3 linked regions of the Geobacter metallireducens GS-15 genome follow. The protein of the gene in region 3 interacts with the protein of the main gene of each other region in a pairwise test. Links are inferred from orthologs where the notes say so. Each region holds a gene or a part of one and is shown on either strand. Other genes may lie near its edges.

Region 1 (10,906 bases), 2.9 Mb from region 3 along the record:
GATGGCCTGGACCTGCATGTCGTAGATCTCCGGGAAGGTGAGCCCCAGACGGCACCCCCGGTGCCCCAGCATCGGGTTGAACTCGTGGAGGTAGTCCACCTTGTTCTTGAGGGTCTGGGCCGTCACCCCCATGGTCTTGGCCAGGGCATCCACGTCCTTCTCCTCCTGGGGGAGGAACTCATGGAGCGGCGGGTCCAGGAGGCGAATGGTGACCGGCAGGTCCTTCATCTCCCGGAAGATACCGAGGAAGTCCCCCTTCTGCATGGGGAGGATCTTGGCCAGGGCCTTCGTGCGCCCTTCCACGTCCTCGGAGAGGATCATCTCACGGACGGCCGCGATCCGGTCCGCCTCGAAGAACATGTGCTCGGTGCGGCAGAGGCCGATCCCCTCGGCCCCGAACTCGCGGGCCACGCGGGAATCGTTGGGAGTGTCGGCGTTGGTCCGCACCTTGAGCTTGCGGTAGGTGTCGACCCATCCCATGAGAACGCCGAAGTCGCCGGTGAGCTGTGGCGCCACGGTGGGGACCTCGCCGAGCATCACCTCTCCGGTGGAACCGTCAAGGGTGATCGTGTCGCCCCTTTTCACCACCTGCCCCTTGGCGGTCACGAACTGGCCGGCGGCGTAGTCCACCTTGATGTCGCCGCAGCCGGCAACGCAGCACTTGCCCATGCCGCGGGCAACGACCGCCGCGTGGGAGGTCATGCCCCCCCGGGCGGTGAGGATCCCCTGGGCCGCATGCATGCCGTGGATATCTTCCGGAGAGGTCTCGATCCGAACGAGGATGACCTTGAGCCCCAGGCGACCGGCGGCCTCGGCCTCGTCGGCGGTGAAGACCACCTCGCCCGATGCCGCCCCCGGCGATGCGGGAAGCCCCTTGGCGATAATCGTCCTGGGAGCCTTGGGATCGAGGGAGGGGTGGAGGAGCTGATCCAGCTGGGAGGGAGAGACCCGCAGCACGGCGGTCTTCTCGTCGATGAGCCCCTCCTTCACCATGTCCACGGCAACCTTGATGGCCGCCTTGGCGGTCCGCTTACCGTTGCGGGTCTGGAGCATGAAGAGCTTCCCCTTCTCGATGGTGAACTCGATGTCCTGCATGTCCCTGTAATGCTTCTCCAGGATGCCGCGGATCTGGACCAGCTGCTGGTAGCACTCGGGAAGCACCTCTTCCATGGAGGGGAGAGTCGCGTCCTTGCTGTTGGCGCGGTTGATGGGCTGGGGGGTCCGAATGCCGGCAACCACGTCCTCGCCCTGGGCGTTCACCAGGTACTCGCCGTAGAAGTAGTTCTCGCCGGTGGATGGGTCCCGGGTGAAGGCGACGCCGGTGGCGCAGTCGTTCCCCATGTTGCCGTAGACCATGGACTGGACGTTGACGGCGGTCCCCCAGTCGGCGGGGATGCCGTTGAGGCGGCGGTAGGTGATGGCCCGCTGGTTCATCCACGAGCCGAACACGGCGCCCACGGCCCCCCAGAGCTGCTCCTGGGGATTCTCCGGGAACGCGGTGCCGAGGGTCTCCCTGATCTTGGCCTTGAAGGCCCCCACCAGCTCCTTCCAGTCGGCGGCGGTGAGGTCGGTGTCCAGGTGAACCCCCTTCGCCGCCTTCTTCTCCTCCAGCAGGTGCTCCAGAGCCTCCTTGTCCATCCCCATGACCACGTCGGAGTACATCTGGACGAAACGGCGGTAGGCGTCGTAGGCAAAGCGCTCGTCACCGCTCTGGACGATGATCCCCTGCACTGTCTCGTCGTTTAGTCCCAGGTTGAGGATCGTATCCATCATCCCCGGCATGGAGGCCCGGGCGCCTGAACGGACCGAAACCAGAAGGGGATTCTTCGGGTCACCGAAGGTACGCCCCATGATGGCCTCTACACTTTTCAGGTTCTCGGCCACCTGGGCGGCCAGGACCGACGGATAGCTCTTATTGTTGGCGTAGTAGTAGGTGCAGACCTCGGTGGTGATGGTGAAGCCGGGGGGAACCGGCAGTCCGATCGCGGTCATCTCCGCCAGGTTGGCCCCCTTGCCCCCCAGCAGGTTCTTCATGTCGGCTTTGCCCTCTGCCTTGCCGTTCCCGAAGAAATAGACATACTTTTCAGCCATTGCACTCCTCCTCTGTGGTTGTGACGGTGACACCGCCGTTTACTGAAAGTCAAAACCCTTCAGCTGCATTAAATGTGATTAAGCGTAACTCAACAGAGATTCAGCCGGACTAAAACATAAAAAAAGCCGCCTAGCGTGGGCTAGGCGGCTATCTTGGCGAAGTCGGCGATGGCGCCGAGCATCCGGGCGATCCCGGTCAGGAGCGCCAGACGGTTGGTCCGGACCCGTTCGTCCTCGGCCATGACCATGACCTTGTCGAAGAAGGTGTCGACGGGTCCCCGCAGGGCGGCGATCTCCGTGAGGGCTTCCAGATAGGCTCCGGTTGCGATCTTTTCGCGCACCGATACGGCAACCCCCTGGACGGCATCGTTGAGGAGCCCCTCGGCGGCGTCCTGGAAGAGAGCCGTATCCACAGGGGCGTCCACCCCTTCCTTCACGATGTTGCCGACCCGCTTGAAGGCCACGGCCAGAGGCTCGAAGTCGGGGTGCGACCTGAACTCCGAAAGGGCCGCGATCCGGGCGGCGGCATCCACGAGATCGGCGCAGCCGGCGGCCACGGCGGCATCCACCGCGTCGGAGGCATGGCGGTCGGCCATCAGGTTCACGAACCGGCCCCGGAAGAACTCCAGAACGTCGGCCTTCACGTCAACGGCCGGCCGGGTGAGCTTGGCGGCCAGAAGGCCAAGGGCCTTGTCCACCTGCTCCTCCAGGGAGAGGCGGTACCCCTTGTCGAGAATGATATTGATGATCCCCAGGGCCGAGCGGCGCAGGGCGTAGGGGTCGGCGGAACCGGTGGGGATGAGCCCCACGCCGAAGCAGCCGCAGATGGTGTCCAGCTTGTCGGCCATGGAGACGAAGGCGCCAATGTCCGACGCCGGCAGCTCGCCCCCCGCCTGGGTCGGGAGGTAGTGCTCGGCGATGGCCGCGGCCACCTCGGCGTCCTCCCCCTCGATGAGGGCGTACTCGCGCCCCATGATCCCCTGCACCTCGGGGAACTCACCCACCATGCCGGAGACGAGATCCGCCTTGCAGAGGAACGCGGCCTGGGAAACCTTCACTTTCACCGCCGGGTTCAGGAGGTCGGCAAGTCCCTCGGCCAAGGCACGGAACCGCTCCATCTTTTCAAAGGAGGTGCCGAGCTTTTGCTGGTAGACCACGTTCTTCAGGGACTCCACCCGGGTCTCCAGCTTGACCTTCTGGTCCTCCTCGAAGAAGAAACGGGCATCGGAGAGCCGGGCCCTGAGCACCCGCTCGTTCCCCTTGACCACCACGGTGGGATCCTCGGTGAGGGTGTTGTTGATGGTGATGAAACCGGGCATGAGCTTACCGGCGTCGTCGACAATGGAGAAGTAACGCTGGTGGCTCCGCATGGAGGTGATGAGAACCTCCCGGGGAACCTTCAGGAACTCGGCGGAAAAGGTGCCGTGAACCGCGCTCGGGTACTCGCAGAGGAAGGAGACCTCCTCCAGAAGCCCCTCGTCGGGGAGAAGATGCCCGCCGGCGGCCTTGGCAACCCGGTGGATCTCCCGCCGGATGATCTCCTGTCTCCGTTCCGGGTCGGGAATGACGAAGTGGCGCTCGCACTCCTCCAGATAGTGGGCAAAGTCCCGCACCGGGAAGGGCTGGTTGGCCATGAAGCGGTGCCCCCGGGAAATGGTGCCGCTTTCGATGTTCCCGAAGGTGAAGGGAACCACGACGCCGTCAAAGAGGGCCACGATCCAGTGGATGGGGCGGGCGAAGCGGACGTCGAGAGCACCCCAGCGCATGGACTTGCGGAAAGGGATATTCGCAACAAGCCGCGGCAGGATCTCGGCCAGGAGCTCCGGCACGGGGCGACCGCTCTCCTTGCGGACGGCGGCCACGTACTCACCCTTTTCAGTGGCGACGAGGGTGAGGGACGCCACGTCCACCCCCTGCCCCCGGGCAAACCCTTCGGCAGCCCTGGTGGGTTTTCCTTCGGCGTCGAAGGCTACGTTCCTGGCCGGCCCCATGGCAGTGATCTCCGCATCGGGCTGGACCGTCGGAAGACCCTTCACCGTCAGGGCCAGGCGACGGGGGGTGCCGAGGGTCCGGATGTCGTCGAAGGAGATGCGGGCATTCTCAAGCTCCTTCGCCAGCAGGGCCTCCATATCGGCCATGGCCTTCGGGATGAAGCCCGCCGGGATCTCTTCGGTGCCTATCTCAAGGAACAACTCTTTCATGCTAGCGGCCTCCTTTCAGGAGCGGGAAGCCGAGGCTTTCGCGCAGTTTCAGATACCCTTCGGCACAGAGGCGCGCCACGTTTCGCACCCGGCCGATGTAAGAGGCCCGCTCGGTGACCGAGATGGCGCCCCGGGCGTCCAGGAGGTTGAAGGTATGGGAGCACTTCATGACAAAATCGTAGGCCGGAAGCACGAGTCCCCGTTCCACCAGCCGGACGCACTCCTTCTCGTACATGGTGAAGAGCTGGAGGAGCATCGCCACGTCCGCTTCCTCGAAGTTGTAGGTGGAGAACTCCACCTCGCTCCGGTGGTGGATGTCGCCGTAGCTGACTCCCTTGATCCACTCCAGGTCGTAAACATTGTCCACTCCCTGCAGATACATGGCGATCCGCTCGCAACCGTAGGTAATCTCCGAGGAGACCGGCTTCAGGTCGATGCCGCCGGCCTGCTGGAAGTAGGTGAACTGGGTGATCTCCATGCCGTCGAGCCAGACTTCCCAGCCAAGGCCCCAGGCCCCCAGGGTCGGGGACTCCCAGTCATCCTCAACGAAGCGGATATCGTGCTTCTGGGGATCAATGCCGAAGGCCCGCAGTGAATCCAGGTAGAGGTCCAGGATGTTCAGGGGGGACGGCTTCATGATGACCTGGAACTGGTAGTAGTGCTGGAGCCGGTTGGGGTTCTCGCCGTAGCGGCCGTCGGTGGGACGGCGTGAGGGCTCCACATAGGCAACGTTCCAGGGCTCAGGGCCCAGGACGCGGAGGAAAGTGGCAGGGTTGAAGGTACCGGCACCCTTTTCGGTGTCATAGGGCTGCTGTATCACGCACCCCTGTTTGGCCCAGTACCCCTGGAGGGAGAGAATCAGGTCTTGAAAGGTCAAAACGGCTCCTCCGTCGGCAGAAAAATGAGAGTTCTTTACCCGTTATAAACAGTGTTTGATGAAACTTAAAAACAGTCCAAGTTACGGGCAATTAGAGTCGGAAAGATTACATTGTCCGGCGGGTCGTGTCAAGGATTAATCGGGTTCAATCTGTTTCAGAAAGGCGAGAGAGTTGAGGGGACGGGTGAGGTGGGCGGCAATGGCGCCGTCCAGGAGGGTACCGGCCTCCCGCAGGGACTGAGGGGAGAAGAGCACAGCCCCGAACCGCCCCGTGGCGATGCATCGGCCCAGGAGCGCCGCGGCTTCCGGCCCGACCGATGCGCCGTACCGACCGCAATTGGCACAGAGGATCATCCCCGATGCTCCGGTGCGCCGCTCGGCAGTTGCCGGAAGCTCCACGCCGCAGGAGGCGCAATGGTCCAGAGATATCCGGTAGCCGAGGATATTGAGGAAGTTGGCCTCGAAGAAGCGGCGGTCCGACGGCAGCGGTTCCCCCTGGTCGAGCCGCTCCAGATAGGAGGACAGAAGCCGGAAGAGCCGGGGGCTCGGCGCCCCGTCGGGAAGGTAGCGGTCCACGAGCTCCACGGCGTAGCCGGCGAGGCCGATGGCGCGGAGGTCACGCCGGATGCCGGGATAGAGGGTGACGATATCGGCCCCCCGGAGCGAGGAGAGCCCTTCCCGCACCACCAGCTCCACGCCGATGCGGGCGAAGGGCTCCAGGGCCGGGCCGAAGCGGCGGGCGCTCCGCTTGGCCCCCTTTGCCACCCCCCGCACCTTTCCGTACTGAAGCGTGAAGAGGGTGACGATGCGGTCGCTCTCCCGGTAGTCCATGGCGGCGAGAACGATGGCTTCGGTGCGGGTCGATTCCATGGCGCACAAGGTAGCACCGGATTGCGCCCTCCGTCAACGGCAGCCACAACATTGGACGGAAATAATACTCTCCCCTCTTGACCGGGCCGGTCGGACCATGATACTTGAAAAAGACTTTCATTTTTAAGCATAACCTGCGTCGAGTCGGGCTTTTTTTGCAAATCCATCAGCCGTACCCGTACAGGGGGCAGTGCGTCACCTGCATGAATATGAATTTCAATTTCTTGCATTTCATCTGGTGGAAGTCCTTCGCCGAACGGCGGAGCTTTTCACCATGCACACCATCACAGGAGGAATCGCACCATGAAGAAACGCTTCATCATTCCCACAACCGCATCGTTCCTGCTCGCTGCCGCCACCCTGGCAAGCGCGGCCACGGTGGACGAACTGCAACACCAGCTCGATGATCTGAGCGGCCAGATCAAGGCGCTCCAGGCGGAAAAGGCCCAAAAACCGGCGGCAGCGCCCGCCCCTCAGGGTGAGGGGTACCTGAAAACTGTCTGGGACCGGACACGGATCGGCGGCTACGGCGAGCTCGACTACATCATGAAGAGCGACAACGGCAACGGCAAGGGGGGGAATACCTTCGACCCGCACCGCTTCGTCCTCTACGTCAACTCTGATCTGGCCGACTGGATCACCCTCAACGCGGAGCTTGAGTGGGAGCATAGCGGGGTCAACGATGAAGTAAAAGGCGACGAACTCTCCGGGGAAGTGGTCGTCGAGCAGGCGTTTCTCGACTTCAAACTGTTCCGCCCCCTCAACGTAAAGGCAGGGATCATGCTCGTGCCGGTGGGGGCCATCAACCTCTACCATGAGCCCACCAACTTCAACTCCTCCGAACGGCCCGACCTGGACAAGTACCTGATCCCCTCCACCTGGAGGGAGATGGGAATCGGCATCCACGGCTCCCTGGGGGACCGGGCCGATTACCAGCTCCTCGTCATGAACGGTCTTGACGGCAAGGAATTTTCCGCCAAAAACGGCCTGCGCGATGGCCGCCAGGACATGAACAAAGACAACAACCGGGGAAAGGCGCTTACGGGCCGACTCGAATTGCGCCCCGTCACCAACCTCTACACCAACTTCTCCTTCTACACGGCCAACTCGGCGCCCAAGGGGTCGGACAACGCCTACACCACTATTCTGGCCTTTGACGGCAAGTACCGCATCAGCGACTTCGAGATCGCCGGTGAATACGTCCAGGTAATCCAGGACAAACCGGGGCTCCTGGCAAGCGACATCGGCCACCGGATGTCGGGCTACTGGGTCGAGGGGGCCTACCACCTGATGCCCGCCGCCCTGAAAACCGGAAAACTCGCCGAGGCCGACCTGGTCGCCTTTGCCCGTTACTCGGAATTCGACACCCAGCAGGGGAGCATCGCCGACCCCACCAAGGCAAGCGGCAAATACGACCGGAATTACACCAATTTCGGTTTCTCCTTCAAGCCCGTTCCCACCGTCGCCATCAAGGCCGACTACCAGATTTACGACGATCACCGCAGCGGGGGCGAGAAACCGCTGGACAACGACAAATTCCAGGTAACCCTCGGTTTTGTCTTCTAGCAGACCTAAAAAGCAAAGGGCGCCCGGCCATCCGGACGCCCTTTGCTTATTCTCCCCGTCTACCGCAGCCTGAGCCGCGCCAGGAGCTTCCCCACATACTTGTTGAGGGGATGATTGCGATGGAGCCGTCGGAAGGGCGGCTGCTTCCGGGTGCCGATCCGGTTCAGTTCGGCAACGGCCTCCTCCCCGGCCCCGCGCCGTACCCCCTCGCGCAGGACCTCCACCGCATCCATCCTCATGCCGGCCAACTGATAGATGCGGCCAAGGTTCTGATAGAGGAGCGGATTGTGGGGCTCACGGGCAATGGACTCCCGGGCCAGCGCAATGGCGTCGCTGAACTTCCCGCGGGTTTTCGCCTGACAAAGGGCAAGGTACGAACTGGCGGCGGGATGCTGATTCACCCGAGCAACGTGCTCGAAACAGCTCCGCGCCAGATAGACCTGGTCATGCCCCAGGGCCTCTACCCCCCGCTCAAACCATTCTTCAACACGTGACGTTTCCATGATGCGCCTCGCGGTTCCGTTGCAACCCTGACAGAACTTGATTCAACCTGCCTAATTCAAGATTCAAGCCAGCGATATAACGATATCTCCCAACCCGCCAAACGCCTCAAAATCATTACAACTAGCTAAAAAATAAATCCATTATCACTACTAAGCATTAACAAATTGCGACAACTGCTCAGCTATTTGGCAACAAAAAAGTCCTACAGATACAAACCACGGCCCCACCACCAGCCCCCCCGTCCCCCGGTCGGGTACCGGCACTTCAGTGAGGTGAAGGGGCACTCTCCGGCCCGTCGAAGATCATCGCACGCATGTCATACCTCCACGTACCGCCTGAGTTCCCGCCGGAACCGCGCTTCGTCCTCGAACACGATCCCCCGCACCCCCCGGCTTTCGGCCCGCACCACGTTGGCGAGCATGTCGTCCACGAAGAGGGCCTGCCGAGGTTCGATGCCGAGCTCCCGGGCCACGTCGTCGAAGAGGGACGGATCCCGCTTCCCCTTGCCGAGCCGGTAGCTGTTGAAGACCCGGTCGAACTCCCGGAAAAAGCCGTCGCGCCGGTCGAGCCATTCGAGCCAATCGGTCTGGTCGCTGACGATGGCGGTGATGTACCCCTTCGCCCGCAGGGCCCGGACGAGCTCCAGCATCCCGGGGCGGAGGACGAAGCGGTCGAGGATGAGGGCCGACAACTCCCGGGCGCTCCCCCGCAGGCCGGCCTGTTCCCGCATCCGGCGCCAGAACGCGGTCTCGCTCCCCTTCCCGAGGACATAGCCGCTCCCGTAGACTGCCTCCATGCCGGCACCATGCACCGCGATGGGGTCGAGCCCCTGGCGGCGGGCGATCTCGAAGAGCCCTTCCCGGAACCCCTCTTCGGCCAGCACCCCGCCGTAGTCGAAGAGGACCGCCCGGATTACCGGCTCCCCGAGCCGCACCCGGAAGAGGGTCTGCCACCGTCTGACATCGCTCCAGCCGGTGATCGAGTCCGGGGTCACGATCTTCACCTCGTCGAAACGGATCTCCTCCCGGTCCAGGGCGACGGTGCGGGCCGCCATCTCCTTTTCCGCCAGGGGCATGTCGGCGTAGAGGAGCGAGAGGTGCGGCATGAGCACGTACCCCGAATCCCGGGCCACCGCCCCTTTCACCCCCTCGTGGAGCCGGCGCAGGCGGGGTTCCTCTTCGAAGGAAACAAAGAGGGTCTTGAAATATTCCTCGGTCACGCCAAGCCCTGACACCCGCAGGGTAATGGGCCCTCCCTCTGCCGCGGCCTCGGCAAGAACCTGGCGTACCGGCTCCAGCTCCCCATCATCGACGCAGGAACCGCCGTAGACCGTCACGTGGGGCTCGAAGGGAGGTGTGTCGTAGCGGGCGGCAAGCTCGGCGATCACCCCCTGGGCCCAGCGGCGGTCATCGGATGCAGGTACGAGAAAGACGGAAAAGCGGCGTTCGGTCATGGCGTCGACCCCCTCCGCCGCTCGAAGGTGATGAAGGAGTGAGGCGGCTTCCCCTCCCCATGCTCCCGGCACGTTTCCTCGAAATCGGCGGGAAGCTCGGGAAAGGTGGTGTCCCCTCCGTAAGCACGGTGAATAACGGTGAGGTGGATGCGGTCGGCCAGCGGCAACGCCTCCCGGTAGACCTCACCGCCGCCGCAGATGAAGACTTCTCCGGCGGTCCCCGCAAGGATCAAGGCCTCGGCAAGGGTCCGGGCAACGGTCACCCCTGAGGGGGCATACCCCGCCTGCCGGGTGAGGACGATATTCAGCCGCCCCGGCAGGGGACGACCGATGGATTCGAAGGTCTTTCGCCCCATGACGACCGGATGCCCCATGGTGATGGCCTTGAAGCGGGCGAGATCGTCGGGGAGGTGCCACGGCATGGCGCCCTCCTTCCCGATGACCCGGTTCCCGGCCATGGCCGCAATGATGGTGACGATCATGCCGGCTCCTCGAACTCCAGCACCTCGCTCGTGGTGATGGGTCTCCGCTCGGAGAGGTAGCCGCGCCACTTGAGGAGCATGTCGAGCAGAGTCACCACCGCCAGGATGGCCATCAACACCACCAGGCCGGCGTTCATCCTCAAGGTGAAGGCCTCGGCAGCCGTGGCAGCTGCGGCGGCCTTGCCGAGGAAGCTGCCGGTCAGCTTCCACGCGGCGGTGAAGGTGGTGGCGTACATGAACACCATGGGGAGGACCGTGGTCCAGGCATAGCGCGCCTTGCCGCTCTTGATGAGGATCGTGGTGCCGATCCCCAGGGCGATGGCCGCCAGGAGCTGATTCGATACCCCGAACATGGGCCAGATGGTGGAGACGTTGCCGGACCAGATCAGGTACGACCAGGCGGCCACCACGAGAAAGCTGGTGATGATGATGCCGGGGAGCCAGTTCTGCTGGCCCAGGCGGGGGAAAGCCCGGCTCCCCAGCTCCTGGAGGAGAAACCGCGCCACCCGGGTGCCGGTGTCGACGGTGGTGAGGATGAAGAGGGCCTCGAACATGAGGGCGAAGTTGTACCAGTAGGGCATGAGCCCCTTCATGCCGGGGAGGGACGACAGGATGGAGGCCATACCCACGGCAAGGGAGACGGCGCCGCCGGGGCGGCCGGCCACGTCGGTCCCCACCATGGCCGACAGCTCACGCACCCGTTCCACCGGGAAGCCCAGGGCCGCGATGGCGTCGAAGGAGAGCTTCGTATTGATGGCGAAGTAGTCCCCCGGGATGAGGATCGTGGCCGCCACCAGGGCCATGACCGACACGAATCCCTCGGCCAGCATGGCGCCATACCCGATCATGGGGATCTCCCGCT
Region 2 (7,981 bases), 3.3 Mb from region 3 along the record:
ACTTGGGGACAGAGAGGCAACCCTCTTCCTCGTATGATTCCCCTTCGGTATGGACGAACACCGGGTTGATGCAGACAATCAGCTCCGGCCTTTCTTCGCGCTGAGAGACATCAATGACGATGACCCGCTGGCTTACGCCGATCTGCGGGGCGGCCAGGCCGACCCCCTGGGCGTCATACATGGTTTCGGCCATGTCGCGGACCAGTTCACGGGTCGCGTCGTTGATGACCGCAACCGGCACCGCCTTCTTTTTGAGGATCGGGTTGGGATAAGTAAGAATTGTACGCACCATGGTTCATGCACCTTCAACGATAGTTATTCGTATGAATATAGAGAGATAGGGCGAAAAAATCAAACCCTTCCTGACGGGACGGCGAAGTCACATGAGATCCACCGGGTCAACATCGATCAGGATCCGTATGCCGGAAGGAGGGGTATAGGTTCTCCGCAGACGGGCAAGGAGGCGGTGGAGCGCCGAACGTACCGGTGCCTTGAGTAGGAACTGCCACCGGTACCTCCCCCGCAGCTTCAGCAGGGGGGCGGGGGAGGGGCCGAGTATCTCGACATGTCCACCCGCTTCACGGCGCAGGGTGCGGATCTGTCCGGCAAGGCGCCTGCTCTCCTGTTCCACGGCTGATGCAGCAGTGCCGGTCAGGTAGATGGCCCCCAGGTGAACGAATGGTGGATAGCCGGTTTCCTGACGAAAGGCAAGCTCAGTCGTGTAAAACTCCTCCATGGATGCGGTTCCGGCGTGGATGAGAGCATAGTGGTCGGGATTGAGGGTCTGGATGATGACCCTCCCCGCATCCTCGCCCCGTCCGGCCCGCCCCATGAGCTGTGTCATCAGCTGATAGGTCCGTTCGGCGCTCCGGTAGTCGGGGATGTTGAGAGTTGACTCCACCGACACGATCCCCACGAGGGTGATGCCGGGGAAGTCGTGCCCTTTGGCAACCATCTGGGTGCCAATGAGGATGTCGGTCTTCCGCTCGGCCACCTTGCGCAAAATCCGTGCGTGGCCCCCTCTCCCCCGCGTTGTGTCCCGGTCCATCCGGTCGACCCGGGCTTCGGGAAAGCGTTCCCGCACAAGTTCTTCCACCTGTTCGGTGCCAAGGCCGAGGTGCGTGACCCGGGTGCTTCCGCAGTCGGGGCAGACAGAAGGGGCCGGGATGGCGTAGTCGCAGTAGTGGCAGACGTGGCGGTTCTTGCGCTGGTGATAGGTGAGGGTGACGGCGCAGTTGGGGCAGCGGAGCACGTGGCCGCACTCCTCGCAGGTGAGCCAGGTGGCAAAGCCGCGGCGGTTCAGAAAGACCAAAGTCTGCCCGCCGTTGGCCAGGTTGGCGGCCGTGGCATCGGCCAGCAGCGGGAGTATTGCATCGGCTTTTTTCCCCCGGGCATCGATAATCTCGGCATGGGGGACCGGAAGGCCATTCACCCGTTCGGGAAGGGAGAGGAGGGTGAGCTTCCCGGTCACGGCGGCATGCCACGTGGTAACCTGGGGGGTGGCGGACCCAAGGACCACTGAGGCTTTCTCCATCTTTCCCCGTACGAGGGCCAGGTCCCGTGCGTTGTAACGGAACCCCTCCGACTGCTTGTAAGAGGACTCGTGCTCCTCATCCACCACGATCATGCCGATCCGCTCCAGGGGGGCAAAGATGGCCGAACGGGCACCGATGACGATGGCCACTTCACCTCGCCTGATCCGTCGCCACTCGTCGTAGCGCTCCCCGTCGGAGAGGCCGCTGTGGAGCACCGCGATGCCGCACCGGAACCGGCGCCGGAAGCGGTTCACGAGCTGGGGGGTGAGGGCGATTTCCGGAACGAGGACCAGGGCGGTCCGTCCGGCATCCAGGAGGTGGGCGATGGTCTGGAGATAGACCTCGGTCTTGCCGCTGCCGGTGACGCCGTGGAGGAGGAAGGGGGCAAAACGCCCCGTATCGATGGCTGCGACGATGCGGTCTCGGGCCTCGGTTTGACCAGGGTTCAGGGGAAGGGGGGCGTCGGGGGTGACGGACTCCTCCCGGAACGGGTCCCGGTAGACCTCTCGCTCCTCCGTCACCACGAGGCCAAGCTCCCGGAGCCGGCGTAGCTGGGGGGCGCAGTCGGCAAAAATACCGCGCAGTTCCGCCGCCGTGGCTTTCCCTTCCTGCTGGATATGGGAGAGGATGGAGGATGCTTTTCCCCGCGGCACCTCCACAGCCGGAGGGGGTGTTGCGGGGTGGTAGACGGTCTCCGTCAGCACTCTCCTTCCCCCGGTCATGGCATCGCCGTCGGTGGAGGTGCCCCGCCGGCTCTGGACATTGATTCCGGCAGGAAGAGCCGCCTTGATCACCTCCCCCAGGGGATGGAGGTAGTAGGCAGCGGCCCAGCGGTAGATCTCCAGTTCCCGAGGCGTGAAGAGGGGAGCGTCATCCAGGACGTCTGCCACCTCCCGCAGTTCCCGTTCCTCGCCGGTCGCGAAGCCGAGGATATAGCCGGTCACCTTCCGCCGGCCGAAGGGGACCAGGACCCGCTTTCCCGGGGCGATGCGCGGCATAAGCCCTTCCGGCACCCGGTAGTGGAAGGTGGTGTCAAGGGGGAGCGGGATGGCAACCTCAATGATGTCCGTCGTGGAATGGTTCATGGGATCCGATGCTGATGGCGTTACGGGAATAATAGCAGGACGGTCCCGGGGGAACAAGGGAAAGGGAGGGGCACACTGTCTTGACTTGGGCAAGACCGGTGGGGTACCGTAGTCGAATTGTGGAAGGAGAAGGAATCCGTGGAGTTTGTGGACGAAAAGCGGTATCGGAAAATAAAGAACGGGGTCGGCCGGGCCGTCGCCGACTTCAACCTCATCGAGGAAGGGGACCGGATTGCGGTGGCGGTCTCGGGGGGGAAGGATTCCTACACTCTCCTCCATATCCTGGAGGCGCTCCGGCGCCGGGCGCCGGTGAAGTATGATCTGGTGGCGTTTACCATCGACTCTGGGTACCCCGGCTTCCGCAGCGACGTCATCGCTGCCCATCTCAAGGAGCATGGCTTCAGCCACCACGTGGAGGCCACCACCCACTACGACATCATCAAGGAAAAGCGGCGCCCCGGCTCCTCCTACTGTTCCATCTGCGCCCGGCTCAAGCGGGGCGTCCTCTACACCCTGGCTCAGCAGCACGGCTGCAACAAGCTGGCCCTGGGGCACCATCTGGACGACTTCGTGGAGACCCTCCTCCTCAACCAGTTCTTCGTGGGGACCCTCAAGGCCATGGCGCCGCGGATGCTGGCCGACAACGGCGCGACCACGGTGATCCGTCCCCTGGTCTACGTTGAGGAGCGGGAGATCATCCCCTTTGCCCGGGAGAACAGCTTTCCCGTGGTCTGCTGCTGCTGCCCGGTCTGCGGCAAGGCTGACATCCAGCGCAAGCGGATGAAGGAGCTTCTGAAGGAGTTGGAGCGGGAGAATCCCGCTGTCAAGCGGAGCCTTCTGCGGGCATTGGCCAACGTGCAGCCGCGGCACCTCCTCGACCGGGAGCTGCAGCGGGTCTGCGAGGTCCCCTGACGACAGCCTTTGCCCGGGCCGTCTCCCGCTTGGCGCTGCGGGCCGGTGCCCGGTCCCGGATCATGTCCATGATGCAGATATAGGCGCCCCAGGCCACGAGGCCGACGCCGAAGACAACGATGGGTTCCATGGTATCCTCCTTTGGTTCGATGGTGACAGGATACCGCAGTCATGCGACACAATATGTCTCAAGGAGCAACGGCGTGAGCAAGCGCTACGTGCAGCCCCTCAGGATTGCCATCCAGTGGGGATTTCTCCTCTTCATGGTCTATCTGGGCGTCAGGCTTTTCCTCTTCGTGAGCCACTTTCGCACCGGCGGGGCTGCCCCCTTCGTTCCCCGGGCCGACGGGGTCGAGGGGTTCCTCCCCATCGCCGGGCTCCTGGGGGTGAAGGACTGGGTCGAGAGCGGCGTCATCAATCCGATCCATCCGGCGTCGGTGGTGATCTTCGTCACCGTGGTGGCAGTGTCGCTGCTGCTCAAGCGCTCCTTCTGCTCCTGGATCTGCCCGGTGGGGACCCTGTCGGAGCTTTTCTGGAAGCGGGGATTCGTGCTCTTTAAACGCAATATCCGCCCCCCCCGGTGGCTGGACGTGGCGCTACGGGGGATCAAGTACCTGCTCCTCCTCTTCTTCCTCTACTCCATCCTTTGGGCCATGACGCCGGAGGCGGCCACGGCCTTCATCCATTCCGACTACAACGCGGTGGCCGACGTGCGGCTCCTGGACTTCTTCCTGCACCTGTCGGGCATCCCCCTCGCGGTGATCGCGGTGCTTCTGGTCCTGTCGCTCCCGGTGCGGAATCCCTTCTGCCGCTACCTCTGCCCCTACGGGGCGCTGTTGGGGCTTGTGTCGGTCCTCTCGCCGGTGAAGGTGACCCGGGAGAAAAAGACCTGCGTCTCCTGCGGGGTCTGCACCCAGGTCTGCCCCTCCTACATCCCGGTGATGAGCAAGGAGCGGGTCATGTCCGAGGAGTGCGTCGGCTGCTGGCGCTGCGTGAGCCACTGCCGGGCCATGGGGGCCCTGGAGATGAAGCTGGCCGGCCGGAAGGTGGCGGTGAACGCCATCCTCTTTGCCGCCCTCGTGGTGCTCATTGTTGCGGGCGGATCGCTGGTGGGGCGCGCCACGGAGAACTGGAAATCCCGGATTCCCTATGCCGAGTACATGCGGCTTCTGGGGCTGCGGTAACTAAGCGAGATTGCGAAATAGCGAGGGAGCGAGCTAGTCAAGAACTGAGATTTTACTACTTCACTACTTGCTATCTCGCTACTTCGCTCATTGACAAGAAAGGAGTATTACCCATGTCACTCACGACCGAACTCGTTGACTGGACCCATGAGCAGAAATGCCGCAAGGCGGTGGCGTCCCTGGAAAAGAACGGCTTTACCGCCGTCTACTGCGGCACCGGTCAGGAGGCCCTCGAATACATCGTGGCCGAGGCGGCCGAGGCGGAAAGCGTCGGCTTTGGCGGCTCCATGTCGGTTGACGACCTGAAGGTGATCGAACGAATCCGGGAGATGGGAAAGGAACTCCTCATTCACGGGGCGCCGGGGCTCTCCCTGGAGGAGCGGGTGACCATCATGCGGCGCCAACTCACCTGCGACCTCTTCCTTGCTGGCACCAACGCCCTTACCCTCTCCGGGTGGCTCGTGAACATCGACGCCACCGGCAACCGGGTCGGCTCCATGTTCTTCGGGCCCAGGAAGGTGATCGTCGTGGCTGGCCGGAACAAGATTGTGGACGGAGGCGTCCAGGAGGCCATCGACCGGATCAAGGAGTGGGCCTCTCCTCCCAATGCCCGGCGTCTCAACTACAAGACCCCCTGCGGCACAACCGGCTTCTGCTCCGACTGCAACTCCCCCGACCGGATCTGCCGCATCACCACAGTCATCGACCGCAAGCCCCGCCTCACCGACCTGCGGGTGCTGGTGGTGAACGAGGAGATGGGGTTCTAGTGGAACTCCTCCGGGCGTTTCTCGACGTCCTCTTCCCGCCCCTCTGCCACCTGTGCAAGGCGCCGGTGCCCGGGGCCGGCCCGCTCCATCTCTGCGATGCCTGCCTTGGGGCCATGACCCCCATCACCTCCCCCCTCTGCCCGGTCTGCGGCGTACCTCACCGGACCGAGGGGGGGATCGACCACCTTTGCGGTTCCTGTATGCTCACCCCGCCTCCCTTCGACGGGGTCCGGGGGGCGCTCCTCTTCGACGGCCCTCTCCAGGAGTTGATCCACCGTCACAAGTACGGCCACAAGGTCCACCTGCGCCGCCCCCTGGCCCTCCTTGCCATTCGGCATCTCACCCCCTTTGTCCAATCCGTCGCCCCCGATGTAATCATTCCCGTCCCTCTCCACCGTTCGCGTCTGCGGGAGCGGGGGTTCAACCAGGCGGTTCTCGTGGGTGCCGTCCTGTCCCGCGAGTGGCGCCTGCCGCTCCTGCGGCACACCCTCCGTCGTGTCCGTCCCACCGTTGCCCAGGTGACCCTTTCCGCCCGGGAGCGCCGGGCCAACGTCCGGGGGGCCTTCGCCGTTTCCGGTCCCGCCGGCATCGCGGGAAGGCGTGTCCTCCTCATGGATGACGTTGTCACCACCGGTAGCACAGTGGCGGAGTGCGCCCGGGTGCTCAAGGATGCCGGCGCCTCGGCTGTATTCGTCATCACGGTTGCGCTGGCTCCGCCGGGGCGCTAGATCGACGGCCGCAAGAAGAGGCATGTCCGCAGTTAAGGAAATATCGTTATAGTATCGCGAATGGTCTTCGCATAAACCTACTTGGATTGCGGAGTATTATATAAAACTAACTTGACAAATATGGTGGTTGGAGCGATTTGACATAAGAGAATATCGTTATAAAGTCGATGTAGGCAGTCTGCCGTTCGTTGTGGTGATGTCACGCTGTATTCTGTCCGGGGAGGAATGTCCATGGCGAAGAATGGTGATGAGCATGACGAGATGAAGCAGCATTGTTCCGGCACGTCGGGGCCCTGGGAGGAGCGGGGGGTATCCCGGCGCGACTTCCTGAAGTTCTGCACCGCCATGTCGGCGGCCTTGGCCCTGCCGGTCTCCCTGGCGCCACGCATTGCCGAGGCGCTGGAGAGCGACAGTCGGCCGTCGGTGATCTGGCTCGAATTCCAGAGTTGCACCGGCGACACCGAGGCGCTCCTGCGGGCCGCTAACCCCACGGTGGGTGAGATCGTCCTCGACGTCCTCTCCATTGATTATGCCGAGACCATCATGGCCGCCGCCGGCCACCAGGCCGAGGAGGCGCGGCTGAAGACCCTGAAAGAGCGAAGTGGCAAGTACATCGCCGTCGTCGAGGGGGCGATCCCCATGAAGGACAACGGCGTCTACTGCTGCGTCGGCGGGAGATCGGCCGTGGATATCGCCCGGGAGGTCTGCGGCGGCGCCATGGCCACCATCACCGTCGGCACCTGCGCCTCCTACGGCGGCATCCCGGCTGCATCCCCCAACCCCACCGGCGCCGTGGGGGTCAAGGACGCGGTCCCCGGCGCCACGGTCATCAACCTTCCCGGCTGCCCCGTCAACACCGACAATCTGGTGGCCACCGTGGTCCATATCCTCACCTTCGGCAAGCTCCCGGCCACCGACAGCAAGGGACGCCCCCTTTTCGCCTACGGCAAGCGGATTCACGACAACTGCGAACGCCGCCCCCACTTCGACGCCGGCCAGTACGTGGAGCAATGGGGCGACCAGGCCCACCGTGCCGGCCACTGCCTCTACAAGATGGGGTGCAAGGGGCCCGAAACCTTCCACAACTGCCCGACCCAGCGCTACAACGAGAAGACGAGCTGGCCAGTGGGATCAGGCCACGGCTGTGCCGGCTGCTCCGAGCCCCACTTCTGGGACACCATGACCCCCTTCTACCGGCGGCTTCCCAGCGTTCCCGGTTTCGGGATCGAGGCCACGGCCGACAAGATCGGCCTTGGCGTCGCTGCGGCCACGGCGGCGGTCTTCGGCATCCACGGCGTGGTGAGCGCGCTGCGCAAGGGAGATGAATCCGACGGGGAAGGAGGGGTAGACCATGGCCAGGATCGTCGTTGACCCGATTACGAGAATAGAGGGGCACCTCCGTATCCAGGCCGAGGTGAACGGGGGCCAGATAACCGATGCCTGGAGCTCCAGCACCATGTTCCGGGGGATCGAGAAGATCCTCAAAGGGCGCGATCCCCGGGACGCCTGGTACTTCACCCAGCGCTTCTGCGGCGTCTGCACCACGGTCCACTCCATAGCCTCCATCCGGGCCGTGGAGAACGCCCTGAACATCCGCGTCCCCCTGAACGCGGAGTTGATCAGGAACCTCATCATCGGCATCCAGGTGGTGCAGGACCACGTGATCCACTTCTACCACCTCCACGCCCTCGACTGGGTGGACGTGGTCTCAGCTCTCAAGGCCGACCCCACAAAGACCGCAGCCTTGGCTGCCTCCCTTTCCGACTGGCC
Region 3 (10,851 bases):
CTCCCTTCCCGCAACTCCCCTTGACCGCCTCATTGATCCGGTAGTGAACGCACTTCCCCGCTTCATCCAGGAGGCGACCGTCGCGGGGAGCGTGGCAGCCGAGGGGACCGCCGTGCTGAAAGGGAAGGGGGGGGGCGTTGACGGTACTCTCACCTTCGACGGGGTGAGCCTCGACGTCCCGTCCCAGAAGCTCCTGGTGAGCGGCGTGCACGGCACCGTTCCCTTCTCCCTTGAGTCCTCTCCTGGCACGTACCGGCGAGCCCGGGACGAAGTGGGATTCACCAAGGAGAATTTTACGCGACTTCTGGAGCAGTTCCGACAGACGCCGACGGCTGATCGGACCCTGACGGTCGGCAAACTCCGTTTCGGCCCCCTGGAACTGGGAGAGACGACGGCATTCCTGCGGAGCGCCAATGGTGTCGTGGAGCTGACCTCCCTGCGTTCGGGCCTTTCGGGAGGGGAGGTGCTCGGCAGGGGGTTCGTTGCCATGAAGGGGGGGCTTGCCTACGGCTGCGATATCCTGGTGTACGACCTGAGCCTGCGGCGTTTCTGCGATGCCATTCCGAAAATCAAGGGGTATGTCTCGGGCCGCCTGGACGGAATCGCGAGCCTCAAGGGCGCGGGAAAAGGGATAGCAGGGCTCGACGGCATTACCGATCTCTGGGTGCGGAATACGAAGGGAGAGAAGATGCTCCTCTCCAAGGAGTTTCTCCAGCGGCTCGCCGGCAAGAAGCTGAAAGGCTTCTTCTTCCGGGACGATCGCCCGTTCGACCGCGGCGAGGTGAGTGCCTACCTGGAGGAGGGCTATCTTACCTTCACGACCCTGGACATTTCCCATACGAACCTGCTGGGAATGCGGGATCTGAGTGTCACCGTGGCGCCGGTTCAGAACCGGATCGCCATTGACCACCTCTTCAGCGCCTTGAAAGAGGCGGCGACCAGGGGGAAGGCGGTCTCGCGGGGTGACGAGGCCCCCGCGGCCGAGCCCCCTGTCCAGACCGACTTCCAGTGGCGTGACTGAGGAACACGCTCTTGCGCTCCCATCTCCGGGCAGATGTGCTATAGTACCGGCAGTACCTTGCGAAACGAGGAGGAATCCATGAAACGAACCATCATGAAAGCCCTGCTGGCAGGACTCTTCGGCATGCTTGCCGCCTGCGCCATCATCACCGTCAATGTCTATTTTCCCGAAAAGGCGGTGAAGGAGGCCTACAAATCCCTTGACGAGATGCTCCTGAAGCCGGGGGAAGAGAAGCCAGCCCCGGACGGGCAGAAGCCAGCCGAAGAAAAACCGGCGCCTGGGCCCCAGAGCAAACTCCTGAAGGGGTTCTCCTCCTTTGCCTTGGTTGGGGAGGCCTTTGCCGCCGATAACTATGCGGATCAACTGGCCATCGAGATTTCCGGCATGCCCGAGGTGCTGAAGGCCTATGACGAGATGAAGGCGCGGCTTCCGCAGCTGGACCTCCTGCGGGACCAGGGGGTGGTTGGAGAGACCAACCAGGGGCTCGTGACGATCCGCGACAAGGGGAAGGCCACGCCCCAGGACGAGGCCCTGGTCAAGGCGGAGGTGGCGAACCGCAAGACGGTCATCACTGCCATGGCGCGGGCGATCCTGAAGCTCAACAAGCAGCCCGAGTCCAAAGCGACCATCGGCCAGGTGCTCCCCAAGGCGGCTGCCACCTATGCCGATGCCAAGAGGGAGGCGGCAAAGCCGGGGTGGTGGACACAGCTGGCTAACGGGAGATGGGTCCAGAAATAGGAAGAGATCGACATGCGTCGGACGAGGAGGGGCGGGGACGATATCCCCGCCTTTTCTGTGTCAGATGACTACCGCGTGGAGGTCCCGCTGCCGGTACCGCCACCAGAAGGCGACGGCCCTCGCGTACCAGTCGATGACGAAGACCCCCCAGACGGCGTAGAGGGAGAGGTGGAGCCAGTCGGCCGCCACCCATGAGAGGAAGACCCGCACCCCCCACATGGTGCCGAGGGTCACCAGGAAGACGTAGAAGGTGTCGCCGGTCCCCCGCAGGCTCCCGGCGTAGACGAAGGAGAGGGCCAGGGGGACCTGGGCGAAGGCCACCAGCCGCAGGAAGACGATTCCCTTCTCGATGACCGCCGGGTCATGGGTGAAGAGTCCGATGAGGGGCCCGGGCAGCGTCAGGAAGACGGCCGCCATGGTCCCCATCACCATGACCGCCAGACGCAGCGCCTCACGGTGGCTGATCCGCGCCCGGCGGTATTTTTTTGCTCCGAGGGCCTGCCCCATGAGGGTGGCCGCGGCGATCCCCATGCCGGCCCCGGGCATGAAGGAGAGGGACTCGATGGAGAGCCCGATCTGGTGCGCCGCGTAGGCGGCGGTGCCGTAGCTGATGATGAATTTCGAGTAGAAGAGCTGCCCTCCCTGCTGGGCGACCCGCTCCAGGGCCACGGGCCACCCCACCCGCCAGATGCGCTGGAAGAGCCCCGTGTCGGGGCGCCCCACCCGGATATAGCGGAGTCTCATGGCCTGGATCAGGAGGTAGAAAAAGCCGATGGCCTCGGAGGCGTTGATGGCGATGGCCGCGCCGGTCACCCCCATGGCGGGGAGACCCAGCTTGCCGTAGATGAGGGGCCAGGCCATGAGCACGTGGAGGACATTCACAAGGAGAATGGCGGTCATGGGGGTCCGGGTGTTGCCGGTGCCGTGCATGATGGCCGAGAGGATGTTGAGCCCCGTGGTGAAGGCCAGATAGAGAAAGACCAGCCGGGTATAGCCGGCGGCCAGGTGGAGGACGTCATCCTTCGCGCCGAGAAAGGCGGCCAGATCGCCGCTGAAGAACCACCCCAAGGTCGAGGCCGCCGCCGTCATGGCGGCACAGGCGAGGCAGGCGGCAAAGGCGGCCCGGCGGGCTTCCCGGCGCTGTCCCGCTCCCCAGAGGTGAGCGATCACCACCGTGGTGCCAGTGGCAAGCCCCCAGAAGACCGTCATGGTCACGAAGACGAGGAGCTGGCCGAGCCCCGTGGCCGCGATGGCCGCTGCGCCGAGCCCCCCCACGAGGAAGATGTCGACGATGGCCACGAGACGCTGGAAGAGGGACGAGAGGAGGACCGGAAGCGACAGGTTCATGACATTGCGGCGGATGGAGATCCGCTTTTTCCGCTCCCTGAAGTGTCGTGTCGTAAATCCTCTTCCCGTCATCCCGTATCCCCTAACCCCCCTGTCGGTCACGGCGTTCCCGTCTTCCGGCCCATGTCATCAGATCATTGTCCCTTTCCGTGAACGTCATGCTTTCGCCTGGAAACTATGCGGTTCCCCCCCGTGATTTGCAAGCGCTTTTTGCGCGGGACCCGGGCTGGTTGTCCCAACATAGTTGACGCGGAGTGCAGAGTGTACCAGCAGGAAAATAAATTGTGAACAAATAAATAGTATGCTATTTATATTGCATGAACCTGTCTGACGAAAAAATTGGTCGCAGCAACCTCTTTTATCGGCTCGGTCTCCTGACACGGCACTGGCGCCAGGTCCTGGATACTGACTTCCAGTTTGCCGGCTTGACCGACGCCACCTGGCGTCCCCTCCTTCACCTCCATCTCCTCGGTGATGGGACTCGGCAGAAGGATTTGGCAGCGTCGATCGGCATCGAGGGGCCCTCACTCGTCCGTCTCCTCGATACCCTTATCGCCAAAGGGCTGATAGAGCGTTTAGAAGATGTCACGGACCGCCGGGCGAAGCTGCTCAACCTGACTCCCGAGGGCCGCGTGATTGTGGCTCGGATCCAGGAAACGGTGACGGCCCTGGAAAACGATCTCCTCAGCCCCTTCAGCGACGACGAGATTGCCCGGGTGGCGGAATTCATCGAACGGCTTGAATCCACCGTGAACGAGGCCCGGCGGAGGGGAAAGAGATGATGCGTCGCGCAGTCCTGCCGATCCTGTGGCCGCGCCTCGCGCCGTGGCGGGACTTCAGGGGAGCATCATGCCCTATCTGAGATTCAAGGGATTCGACGAGGGCTTTCTGCGGAAGCTCGGTCCCCTGGTCGTGGAGGAGTTCTCCCGCGTGGCGGTCGTCCCGCCGGAAGTGGTCAAGATCGAGCTGCTGAACATCGTGCAGATAACGGCCACCCCCCGCTCGCTGGAGATATTCATTTTTCCGCGGGACCAGAAAAAACATGATGCCATCGCGGCAACCCTCGCCGGCATCCTGGGCCGGTACGGCTACGACGATGTGCATATCTTCTTTGTCCTTCTCTCCCCCTCCCTCTACTACAAGGAAGGGATCCCGCTCAATAACGTCAGCTGGCTTCCCTGATGAAAGCATGCCGTGGAGGCATTTTCACTGCTCACCGCGAAAGGAGTCATTATGGATCTCAAAGGTAAAACCGTTTTGGTTACCGGTGCCAACGGCGGCATCGGCGGCGCCCTGGTCAGGACATTGCTGGACAAGGGAGTTGCCAAGGTCTACGCCGCTGCCCGGAGTATCGACGCCGTGGCTGATTTGGCCCACGGTGGTGACGACAGGGTCGTCGCGCTCCGCCTTGACGTGACCCAAGCCGCCAGCGTGGCTGGCACGGCGGAGCAGTGCCGGGACGTGGACCTGATCATCAACAACGCCGGCGTCAACCGCTGCACGGGGTTCATGAGCCCCACCACCCTTGAGGACGCCCGGCTGGAGATGGAGGTCAACTACTTCGGCACCTTGGCCATGTGCCGGGCCTTCGCGCCGGTGCTGGCTTCTCGCGGCGGCGGGGCCATCGTGAACGTCTGTTCCATCATCGGCTTGGTCAACCTCCCCGTCAACGGGACCTATTGCGCATCCAAGGCCGCGGGGCACTCCCTGTTGCAGGGGCTCCGTGCCGAACTGGCACCCGGGGCAATCCGGGTGATCGGCGTCTATCCCGGCCCGGTGGACACGAAGATGACGGCGGGGCAGGAGATGCCCAAAGCGACAACGGAGCAGGTTGCCGCCGCCATTCTGGCAGGGGTGGAGAAGGGGGACGAGTACATCTTCCCCGATCCCATGTCGCAGCATGTCCATGCCATGCTTGAAAAGGACCCCCGTCAGGTGGAGAGGGATTTCGGGGCCATGGCCGGCTGATAATCCTGGACTATCCTCCTGAACGCATGAAAGCCGCAGTTTCGGTGAACTGCGGCTTTCATGCGTTCAAGGTTTCAGGCTACCGGGGTTAAAACGGAATATCGTCATCCGGGTTGAAGGCAGGTTCGTCGTAGGCCGGGCCGCCGCCGAAGCCGCCTTCCTGGCCGCCGCGTCCGCCGGAGCGCCCGCCGCCCCCTTCGCCCTTGCCGCCGAGCATCTGCATCCGCTCCCCCACCACCTCGGTGGACCAGCGGTCGCGGCCTTCCTTGTCCTGCCACTTGCGGGTCTGGAGCCGCCCCTCGATGAAGACGGTCCGCCCCTTTGCCAGGTACTCGCCGGCGATCTCCGCCTGGCGCCCCCAGAGGACCACGTTGTGCCACTCGGTCTTCTCCTCGAACTCGCCGTTCCTGTTCTTGAACTTCTCGCTGGTGGCGAGGGAGAAGCTGGCCACCGCCGTACCGCCCGGGGTGTAGCGGACTTCGGGGTCCTTGCCGAGATTGCCGATGAGCATTACCTTGTTGAGACTTGCCATGGGAGCCCTCCTTCGGGGCGTTGATGTATGCCGAAAACCGCTGCAGTGTATAGGAATTGGGGGGATTCTGGCAAGCTATATTTGGTTTGACGAAGGATGGAAAAAGTCGTAAGGTTAACCGGATTTACACCCGGAGTCGTGAATGCTTAACGGTTTGATTTATCTGCTCTTTTTTGTGCCGCTCACCGCCTTTTTCAGCGTGCTTGCCATGCTCGGCGGACTCGTCGATTCCCGGGGGGGATTGGCCCACCGGTGCGCCCTTGCCTGGAGCCGCGCCGGCCTCATACTGGCCGGGGTCCGTCTGAGGGTGAGCGGCGCGGAGCAGGTGCCGGCAGGGGAACCGGTGATTTTCATGGGGAACCACCAGGGGAACTTCGATATCCTCGTCCTTTCCCGGGCCGTCCCGCGCCGGTTTTCGTGGCTGGCCAAGGAGGAGCTTTTCCGCATTCCGCTGTTCGGGTCCGCCATGCGGCGGGCCGGCTACATTCCCGTGGACCGGAGTGACGGCCGCAAGGCCCTGCGGAGCCTTGACGCCGCGGCAAAGAGGATCAGGGCCGGGGCCAGCGTCATCGTCTTCCCCGAGGGGACCCGGACCGTCGACGGTTCGCTCCTCCCCTTCAAGAAGGGGGGCTTCATCCTGGCGGAGCGGGCGGGAGTGCCGATCGTCCCCTTCACCATCAACGGCAGCATGCGGGTGAACCCCCGCAATACCTGCAACCTTGTCCGCGGCGCGGAGATCTCGGTCCGGTTCGGTGCGCCGATCCCCACCTCCGGCAGCAAAGCCCTCAAGGGGCAGCCCCTCATGGACCGGGTGCGGGACTCCATCCAGGCCGGGTTGGAACGTTAGGATGCAACTTCTTTCCCTCGCACTCATCGCCATAGGGGGCGCGGCCATGGCCTGGGGACTGCCGGCGGCCCACCGGTTGGCAAAACCGTGGGATGTTCTGGCGGCCGTTGCCGCACTCTGCGGGCTGGTTGCCGTGTTGGTGGGGGCTCTTCTTGCCGTTGTGCCGGGATTTTTCGGATAGGAACCAGTGATCGAACGGACCAAGAACATCATTGCCAACGTGACGGTGATCGCCGTCATTTCCCTCCTCCTCATCGGGGGTAATACCTGGTGGCGGCAGCGGACCCAGTTCCAGCGGGGAGAAGCTGCCCTGGCGGCCCGTGATTACCTGGCCGCCATTTCCGGGTACGAGGCTGCAATCCACATGTATACCCCGGGGAGCTCCCTGGTGGAGAACTCGGCCCGGCGCCTCTGGGATATGGGGGGCGAATTCGAGCGGGCCGGCGACCTGGAGCGGGCCCTCATTGCCTACCGGTCGCTCCGGAGCTCCTTCTACGCGGCCCGGTGGCTCGCGCAGCCGGGGGAGGAGTGGATCGAGGGGTGCGATCGGAAGATCGCGGAGATTCTCGGACGGCAGGGGTACCCCCCTCCCGCCCCGAGGTAGGGTGCCATGGAAACTGATCAGAACCAACCCGCCGGCCTGCGCGTCATCCCCCTGGGGGGGGTGGGGGAGATCGGCCTCAACATGATGGTCTACGAGTACGGCGACGACATCATCGTGGCCGACTGCGGACTCATGTTCCCCGAGCCCCACATGCTCGGCATCGATATCGTCATCCCCGACATCACCTACCTGCGTGAGCGGGCCGACCGGGTGCGGGGGATCTTCCTGACCCATGGCCATGAAGACCACATCGGCGCCCTTCCCTACGTCCTTCCCGAGCTTCCCGTTCCCATTTTCGGCACAGCCCTCACTCTCGGCTTCGTGCGGGAGAAACTGAAGGAGTTCGACCTCGACAGCTCCACGGACCTGAGCGTGGTGAAGCCTCGGGAGTCGGTAACCGTCGGCCCCTTCAAGGTGGAGTTCATCCGGGTCTCCCACTCCATTGTTGACGGCTGCGCCCTGGCGATCCGCACCCCCGAGGGGGTGGTGATCCACACCGGCGACTTCAAGATCGACCAGACCCCTGTTGATGGCGAGCTGACTGACCTGGCCTCCTTTGCCCGCTACGGCTCCGAGGGGGTCCTGGCGCTCTTCTCCGACTCCACCAACGTGGAACGGCAGGGGTACACCCTGTCGGAGCGGCTGGTGGGGGAGGCCTTTGACGAGATATTTCCCCGCTGTCCGGGGCGGATCATCGTGGCGGCTTTCTCCAGCAACATCCACCGGGTGCAGCAGGCGGTGGAGTCCGCGGCCCGCTGCGGTCGCAAGGTGCTCCTGAACGGCCGCTCCATGATCGCCAACGTGGCCATTGCCCGGCAGCTGGGGTACCTGCGTATCCCCGACGATGTGCTGATCGACCTTCGGGAGATGCCGCGCCTGCCGCCGGAGCAGGTCTGCATGATCACTACCGGTTCCCAGGGAGAGCCCATGAGCGCCCTGACCCGCATCGCCATGGACGACCACAAGCAGATCAAGCTGGAGAAGGGGGACACGGTGATCCTCTCCTCCCGCTTCATCCCCGGGAACGAGAAGACCATCTCCGACCTCATCAACCACCTTTACCGCCGGGGGGCCGAGGTCTTTCACGAGAAGGTGTCCGAGGTGCACGTGTCGGGCCATGCCTCCCGGGAGGAGCTGAAGTTGATGATCAACCTGGTGCGGCCCAAATTTTTCGTGCCGGTCCATGGCGAGTACCGGCACCTGGTGAAGCATTCCCGGCTGGCCCAGCGGGTGGGGGTCCCGGAGGAGCGCTGCCTCGTGGTTGAGAACGGTGCAGTGATCCGCTTCGCCGACGGAGCGGCCGAGGTGGCCGGCAGCGTCGCGAACGGCCGGGTATTCATCGACGGCAAGGGGATCGGCGACGTGGGGGCGGTGGTCCTCAAGGACCGCAAGCACCTCTCCGAGGACGGAATGGTGGTGGTCATCATCTCCATCAACCCCCAGACGGGCGAGATTCTCTATGGTCCCGACATCGTCTCCCGCGGGTTCGTTTTCGAGGACGAGAGCCAGGAGTACCTGGATGAAACGAAGAAGATAGTCCTGGACCTCCTGGCCGGGATGTCGCCGGAAGTCCTCAAGGACTGGAACGAGGTGAAGCAGGAAGTGCGGCGCATCCTGAGACGTTTCTTCAACAAGACCATTGAGCGGCGGCCAGTGATCCTGCCGCTGATTATAGAGATGTAGGAATGGACGAACAGATCGACAAGAAAGAAAAACTGAAGAAGGAGATCCAGGGGATGGCCCTCGGCGCGCTGGGGCTCTTCATCCTCATTGCCCTTGTGTCGTTCAATGCCGGCGACCCCTCGTCAAATACGTACAATTCCGAAACAGGGGTTCACAATTTCGGCGGCAGATTGGGAGCGGAGCTTTCCGACCTTCTCATCCAGATCGTTGGGCTTGCCTCTTATGCTGTCCCAACGGGTCTGCTGTATCTTTCGTACAAACTTCTCCGCTTTAAGGAGTTGCGTTGGAAAAATTATAAAGCGTTTGCCTTTATTACGCTGTTGATCTCATTGTCGTCGTTGTTCGGATTTTTTAAGCCCGACACGGTCTTTCTTGGTCAAAAAGTCCTCACCGGCGGTGCCGTTGGGACTAAGACGGCAACGTTCCTCAAGACCTACTTCGGCATCCCCGGAGCCATCCTTATCATCCTCCCCCTCCTGGCCGCTTCGGCCATGGTCCTGTCCCGCTTCTCCTTCGTCCTCTTCGCCGACTGGTGGTTCGCGAACCTGAAGGAGCGCTGGGCCCGACGTCGGGAGCGGCAGGAGCTGAACCGCCAGCTCCTCGATACGGGGGAGAAGGCCGAGAAGAAAAAATCACCGGAAATCAAGCCGGTCCACGTGGCGGTTCCCCCTCCGCCGCCGGTCCAGAAAAAAGAGGAGAAGAAGGAAAAGGCCAAGATCGCCCCACTCCAGGAGGCCTTCGACTTCATCAAGGCGGAGGGGGACCACCGCACTCCGCCGCTCTCGCTCCTCGATACCCCTCCCCAGACCGAGAAGCGCCTCGACCGCGACATCCTCACCATGAACGCCCGGCTTCTGGAGAAGAAGTTCAAGGATTTCGGCATCGACGGCGAGGTGGTGGAGATCTGCCCCGGCCCGGTGATCACCATGTTCGAGTTCGCCCCGGGCCCCGGCATCAAGGTGAGTCGCATAGCCTCCCTCTCCGACGACCTCTCCATGGCGCTCCAGTCCATGTCGATCCGGATCGTGGCCCCCATTCCCGGCAAGGGGGTGGTGGGGATCGAGATCCCGAACCGGGAGCGGGAGACGGTCTTTCTTAAGGAGATTTTCAACGGCGAGGAGTTCCACGGCAGCAAGATGAAGCTGCCGCTCGCTCTCGGCAAAGACATCGCCGGCGCCCCGGTCGTGACCGATCTGGCCAAAATGCCCCACCTCCTGGTGGCCGGCGCCACCGGATCGGGAAAGTCCGTATCCATCAACACCATGATCCTGTCGCTCCTCTATACCGCTACCCCCAAGGACGTGCGGGTCATCATGGTGGACCCGAAGATGCTGGAACTTTCCATCTACGAGGGGATCCCGCACCTGCTTCTTCCCGTTGTCACCAACCCCAAGAAGGCATCCCTGGCGCTGAAGTGGGCCGTGGAGGAGATGGGGCGTCGCTACCGCCTCATGGCCGACAAGGGGGTGCGGAACATCGGCTCCTACAACCAGTGCCTCGAAAAGGAGGAGAAGGAGGCCGAGGAGCTCAAGGCCCAGGGGACCGTTGTGCTGGAAGACGTGGTGGACGAGTCCCCGGACGACGAGGAGGCGATCCAGCAGTTCCTGGCCAAGCAGGAGGAGCTGGAGCACGGGCACCTGCCGTACATCGTCGTCATCGTGGACGAACTGGCGGACCTCATGATGGTGGCCGGCCGGGAGATCGAGGAGTCCATCGCACGCCTGGCCCAGATGGCCCGGGCCGCCGGCATCCATCTCATCCTCGCCACGCAGCGGCCGTCGGTGGACGTCATCACCGGCCTCATCAAGGCCAACTTCCCGGCCCGGATCTCCTTCCAGGTCTCCTCCAAAATCGACTCCCGGACCATCCTCGACACCAACGGCGCCGAGTCGCTCCTGGGGGCCGGCGACATGCTCTTCCTTCCCCCGGGAACCGCCAAGATGCAGCGGGTCCACGGGGCCTTCGTTTCCGACGCCGAGGTGCAGCGGGTGGTGGACTTCCTCAAGAAGCAGGGGAAGCCGGTCTACGACAAGTCGATCCTGGAGATGAAGGAAGAGAGCGGCTCCGGCAGCGGCGACGACGAGGATATGGTGGACGAGCGGTACGATGAC

Evidence for each region.
Region 1: the proteins of GMET_RS01805 (region 3) and recO interact in binary tests that used the Escherichia coli proteins (3 or more experiments, as listed by UniProt). The link is inferred for Geobacter metallireducens GS-15 from one-to-one orthologs.
Region 2: the proteins of GMET_RS01805 (region 3) and priA interact in binary tests that used the Escherichia coli proteins (3 or more experiments, as listed by UniProt). The link is inferred for Geobacter metallireducens GS-15 from one-to-one orthologs.

What each region holds. Positions count from the first base shown.
Region 1 is NC_007517.1:3,328,154-3,339,059, forward strand. The notes cover bases 4,173-7,170. They hold recO (DNA repair protein RecO), read right to left. Parts: upstream 6,040-7,170; coding sequence 5,305-6,039; downstream 4,173-5,304. Other genes in these bases: glyS (glycine--tRNA ligase subunit beta), read right to left, coding at 4,173-4,292; glyQ (glycine--tRNA ligase subunit alpha), read right to left, coding at 4,294-5,169; GMET_RS14780 (porin), read left to right, coding at 6,343-7,170. Also shown: ppdK (pyruvate, phosphate dikinase), read right to left, coding at 1-2,091; more of glyS, read right to left, coding at 2,232-4,172; more of GMET_RS14780, read left to right, coding at 7,171-7,605; GMET_RS14785 (tetratricopeptide repeat protein), read right to left, coding at 7,665-8,108; GMET_RS14790 (HAD-IA family hydrolase), read right to left, coding at 8,426-9,562; GMET_RS14795 (dihydrofolate reductase), read right to left, coding at 9,559-10,044; GMET_RS14800 (carbon starvation CstA family protein), read right to left, coding at 10,041-10,906. UniProt on the Escherichia coli protein: Involved in DNA repair and RecF pathway recombination.
Region 2 is NC_007517.1:3,745,746-3,753,726, reverse strand. The notes cover bases 1-3,020. They hold priA (replication restart helicase PriA), read right to left. Parts: upstream 2,621-3,020; coding sequence 380-2,620; downstream 1-379. Other genes in these bases: ttcA (tRNA 2-thiocytidine(32) synthetase TtcA), read left to right, coding at 2,759-3,020; def (peptide deformylase), read right to left, coding at 1-292. In the rest of the region: more of ttcA, read left to right, coding at 3,021-3,532; GMET_RS16715 (4Fe-4S binding protein), read left to right, coding at 3,736-4,716; GMET_RS16710 (lactate utilization protein), read left to right, coding at 4,830-5,483; GMET_RS16705 (ComF family protein), read left to right, coding at 5,483-6,211; GMET_RS16700 (hydrogenase small subunit), read left to right, coding at 6,443-7,582; GMET_RS16695 (nickel-dependent hydrogenase large subunit), read left to right, coding at 7,563-7,981.
Region 3 is NC_007517.1:400,979-411,829, forward strand. What follows is about bases 3,885-6,827. They hold GMET_RS01805 (single-stranded DNA-binding protein), read right to left. Parts: upstream 5,607-6,827; coding sequence 5,163-5,606; downstream 3,885-5,162. Other genes in these bases: GMET_RS01790 (MarR family winged helix-turn-helix transcriptional regulator), read left to right, coding at 3,885-3,888; GMET_RS01795 (DUF1904 domain-containing protein), read left to right, coding at 3,956-4,288; GMET_RS01800 (SDR family oxidoreductase), read left to right, coding at 4,340-5,074; GMET_RS01810 (lysophospholipid acyltransferase family protein), read left to right, coding at 5,749-6,453; GMET_RS01815 (hypothetical protein), read left to right, coding at 6,455-6,634. Also shown: GMET_RS01775 (hypothetical protein), read left to right, coding at 1-1,021; GMET_RS01780 (DUF1318 domain-containing protein), read left to right, coding at 1,100-1,759; GMET_RS01785 (MATE family efflux transporter), read right to left, coding at 1,820-3,178; more of GMET_RS01790, read left to right, coding at 3,424-3,884; more of GMET_RS01820, read left to right, coding at 6,828-7,057; GMET_RS01825 (ribonuclease J), read left to right, coding at 7,064-8,740; GMET_RS01830 (DNA translocase FtsK), read left to right, coding at 8,743-10,851. UniProt on the Escherichia coli protein: Plays an important role in DNA replication, recombination and repair. Binds to ssDNA and to an array of partner proteins to recruit them to their sites of action during DNA metabolism. Acts as a sliding platform that migrates on DNA via reptation.